One region of the Sessilibacter sp. MAH1 genome, then DNA from elsewhere that is predicted to be linked to it. Evidence: predicted binding sites of a transcription regulator. Region 1 holds the regulator's gene; the other holds the start of a gene.
The links. The regulator LexA, encoded in region 1, represses DNA repair genes until DNA is damaged. The targets are predictions, from matches to a motif close to ACTGTNTNTANANACAGT.
Positions count from the first base shown of each region.

Region 2: the regulator LexA is predicted to act here: its motif matches at 1,287-1,304, upstream of recA (recombinase RecA).

Region 1 covers NZ_BAAGIC010000004.1:5,916-8,124, forward strand. The annotation lists gene nagZ (beta-N-acetylhexosaminidase) at 1-364, opposite strand, end outside; gene lexA (transcriptional repressor LexA) at 695-1,306, shown strand; gene ACYQ28_RS05105 (hypothetical protein) at 1,349-1,861, shown strand.
Region 2 covers NZ_BAAGIC010000003.1:57,190-59,398, reverse strand. The annotation lists gene recA (recombinase RecA) at 92-1,138, opposite strand; gene ACYQ28_RS03775 (CinA family protein) at 1,332-1,829, opposite strand; gene mutS (DNA mismatch repair protein MutS) at 2,104-2,209, shown strand, end outside.

The sequences.
Region 1 (2,209 bases):
TACCGCAAGTTCTGAGCTCAAACGCTAACAGCCAACCCAGTTCACGAGCCAATGACAGGCCTTTTTCTGCGCTCTGCTGGTAGAGCTTTGATAAAGACGCCATAGGCGGAATGGTTGTTACGCCCTCCGTTAAGCGCTGCACTCGCCCGCCTTCTTGATCGATACAAATCAGCAAGTTTTCGCGGATATTTTTAATGTTGCGACATAAATGAGCGGTTTGTTTGGCCGTTTTAGTGTTGCGGGCGAAGAGAATGACACCACCCACATTTGGATGCATCAAAAGCTCTCGATCTTCCGCCGACAACTCGGTACCGGCTACATCAAGAATAACTGGCCCGGCACTTAAAACCTTGGCATTACCCATTTATAGATCCAATTCGAATAAAGATTACGCAATTAAAAAGCGGGCACACTAATATTTAGTCTGGGAGGTGTCAATAATTGCGGCTACAAAAGAAAAAAACTTCGGGCATAATTCAATTCTACATCGTGCGTTTCTAATCAACGAACATTGACTAAATTCTGATTTACTGGTTGCGTGTACAGTAGAAACACTGTATAAACTAAAACACTGTATATAAGACCAGCCCAGTGCGGCCAACACTGTTTTTAATTTGAAGAAACAATTGCAATAAACTTTGCCGTTTCGCCTTAAAAACTACCGCCCCACGTTTAAAGAATCAGCATATTAGACATGATTAAACTAACCGCTCGACAACAACAAGTTTTAAATTTAATTCGTGAACATATAGATGCAACCGGCTTTCCTCCTACGCGTGCAGAAATAGCTCTAGCACTTGGCTTTAAATCAGCCAACGCCGCAGAGGAACATTTGCGTGCCTTGGAGCGAAAAGGCGCTATTGAGATGGTGCCAAGTGCCTCTAGAGGTATTCGCTTAAAAGAACAGGTTGAGGAGTCTGGTATACCCATTATTGGCTTGGTGGCAGCGGGTTACCCAATTTTGGCGCAAGAAAATATCGAAAATTATTGCAATATCGATAACGCTTTTTTCTCGCCCTCAGCAGATTATTTTCTTCGCGTTCGCGGCATGAGTATGAAAAATGCCGGAATTCTAGAAGGTGATTTATTAGCCGTTCACAAAACAACCCAAGTAAGAAGTGGGCAAATTATTGTTGCCCGTATTGATGATGAAGTAACCGTAAAACGTCTAAGACGCGGTAAAAACCGCTCTATAGTTGAGTTGCTTCCAGAAAATGAAGAATTTGACATCATTACCATTGACCTTCGAGAGCAGGAATTTGCTATCGAAGGTATAAGTGTCGGCGTTATTCGACAAACCCAATAATTCGATTTTTAAGTACTTATATTACTGATACGGAGTAATAAAATGGATTCTGCACAACAAATGTCTCTGTTTACGGACTCCTTAGTCAATCAATTCGGCTTTATCTCAGAAACAACCGCGTTTACTAGACAGTCAATTAGAGCACTATCCAAACGTGCATCTAATACAGAAACAGCATCGCAAAGCGGTGCTGTTTTAAGCAACATTACTCAATTGGTAATTTCTAAATATTGTTCGAATTTAGATCAACTATTGTTGCCAATGATTGCACGTCAAACACAATTAGCGGGTAATCGATGGGTAAGCTGGGTAAGCGATGAAGTTATTGATAAAAATGTATTGCTTGACTACGGCGTAAATCTAAAAAATCTTCGCATTATTTATCCTAACAATACATCGGATTTATATTCCGTCACCGAAAAAGCATTAATAACAGGCACAAGCCATTGTGTAGTTGCCGTTTTTGATGGTTTTAACGACCAACAACTTGAGCAATTAACCCAAGCAGCCAACACTGGTAACTGTTCTGGATTACTGGTTACGCACCAGAATTAACAATCTGAATAAGCCTGAATAAGAAAGCTACTGTGAAACAAGGTTAAATATATTTATTGTTCTTACGTTAAGTAACTGTCTGCAAGCAATACAACGCATCTACAATTATTAAAACATTTATATAAATACAGAATTAACAACAGTGTAATTGCTTTGTTTATTCGGTCGCCACCCCGCTCTTTCAGTCTTATTTTTAATGACTGCCGCCTAAGCAGGCTTAAAATTTCTTAAAACTAAAAACTCAATTTTTTACAAAAACTGATTAATTCGAAATATAGATTCCCCAACCTAATTATTTATTGACTTTTAAGTCACCATCATTAGGTACAAAAAGAAACACAAAATACT
Region 2 (2,209 bases), on a different contig from region 1:
AAAAGCCGACATTTAAAGTCGGCTTTTTACTAATGAAAGTCTATTAAATACTCTGATTAACTCATGGGTGACTCAATCAGTAATCTTCATATTATTCTTCAACTTCAGAAGACTCTTCATCAACCTCGACGGCGTCATCTTCTCTGCTTGTCTCAGGTAATAATTTTTCTCTAATTTGTAACTCAATGGTTTTAGCAATCTCTGGATTTTCACGCAAAAAGCGCATGGAGTTATTTTTACCCTGGCCAATCTTATCGCCTTGATAACTGTACCAAGCGCCGGACTTATCGATTAGACCGAGTTTTACGCCATAGTCGATTATTTCACCCAACAGGTTAATACCCTGACCGTAAAGGATTTGGAATTCTGCTTGTTTAAACGGCGGAGCAACTTTGTTTTTAACCACTTTTACTCGGGTTTCGCTACCAATGACTTCTTCGCCTTCTTTTACCGAGCCGATTCGGCGAATATCTAACCGTATAGAGGCATAAAACTTCAGTGCATTACCACCGGTGGTAGTTTCTGGAGAGCCGAACATCACACCAATTTTCATACGAATTTGGTTGATGAAAATAGCCAAACAGTTAGCGTTTTTGATATTACCGGTAATTTTACGCAAGGCTTGCGACATAAGACGAGCCTGCAAACCCACGTGATGATCACCCATTTCACCTTCGATTTCAGCCTTTGGCGTTAACGCCGCAACAGAGTCAACCACAAGAACGTCAACAGCACCGGAGCGAACCAGCATGTCGGCAACTTCTAAAGCTTGTTCACCGGTGTCTGGCTGGGAAACGATAAGATCGTCAACATTAACCCCGAGCTTTTCAGCGTAAATAGGATCCAGCGCGTGCTCAGCATCAATGAAAGCACAAGTACCGCCTTGTTTTTGGGCTTCAGCGATGACTTGTAACGTTAAAGTGGTTTTACCAGAAGATTCTGGGCCGTAAATTTCAACGATGCGTCCCTTTGGTAAACCGCCAATACCCAGCGCGGAATCTAAACCAATAGAGCCTGTAGAAACCGAAGGAATATTATGATGTTCACGGTCTCCCATGCGCATGACCGTGCCTTTACCAAACTGTCGTTCAATTTGGCTTAAAGCCGCGGCGAGTGCTTTCTCTTTATTGGCGTCCATTGATATCCTCGTGGGTTTAACGTTTTTTTGTTTCATAAGCTGCGTTGGTTCTTTAAGGTTAGAGTATCAAAAGCCGTAGCTTACAAAATATGACACCGATAAGTGAACCCAAGCGGCTGAATTCAGTTGCTTTAAATTATCACATGATACTGTATAAGAAAACAGTTATTGTTTATTTATACAGTATTTTTCATTAGCCATTACCCGGTACCATTTCGATCAAACCACGCAAGCTGGCCATGGTCGCTTGACGGCGAACTTCGGCTCGCCCACCGTTAAATTGAAAATGTTTACTAACAGTTTGACGATTACTTTTTGAGCTCCAGGCAATCCAAACTGTACCTATGGGTTTTTCTTTACTGCCGCCGGTTGGCCCCGCGACACCGCTAACAGCCACCGAAAAATCAGCACCCGAAGCTCTTAATGCACCCTCCGCCATTTCTTGAACAACGGCTTCGCTGACTGCACCGTGAGTGTTAAGTGTTTCTTCACTTACACCCAATTGTTGGGTTTTGGCTTGGTTTGAGTAGGTAACCCAACCCAGTTGAAACCACAGAGAACTGCCCGGAATTTCAGTAATTGCCGCAGCGATACCGCCACCAGTACACGACTCTGCCGTGGTACAGGTCAAACTTTTTTCTGACAATAGATTTCCCAATTGTTGGGCAAGAGATTCTGTCATTGATTTCATAATTTAAACTATCGGTTTCCTATCAGTACTTCGGTGAGGCGCGCTGAGAAGCTCGTCTCTGAGATTAGCTTCCATCAGTGAGTATATGTACGAGATACGTTAGACTATCGTGCTTTTATTTTCGAGCTCAAGTAAACCTTGAGCGGAACCGGTCGCAAATTGCGATCATTCATTCCAAGTAAACAATCAAATTGTCTTTATGGACCCACAAAATCTCCAAAACGCGCAAAATTTCTCCTCGATAGACACCGCCGATTTATCTCACCACACGCCGATGATGCAGCAATACCTGCGCATCAAGGCCGAGCATCCGCACGAATTGGTGTTTTATCGTATGGGCGATTTTTACGAGCTCTTTTTTGATGACGCTAAAAAAGCAT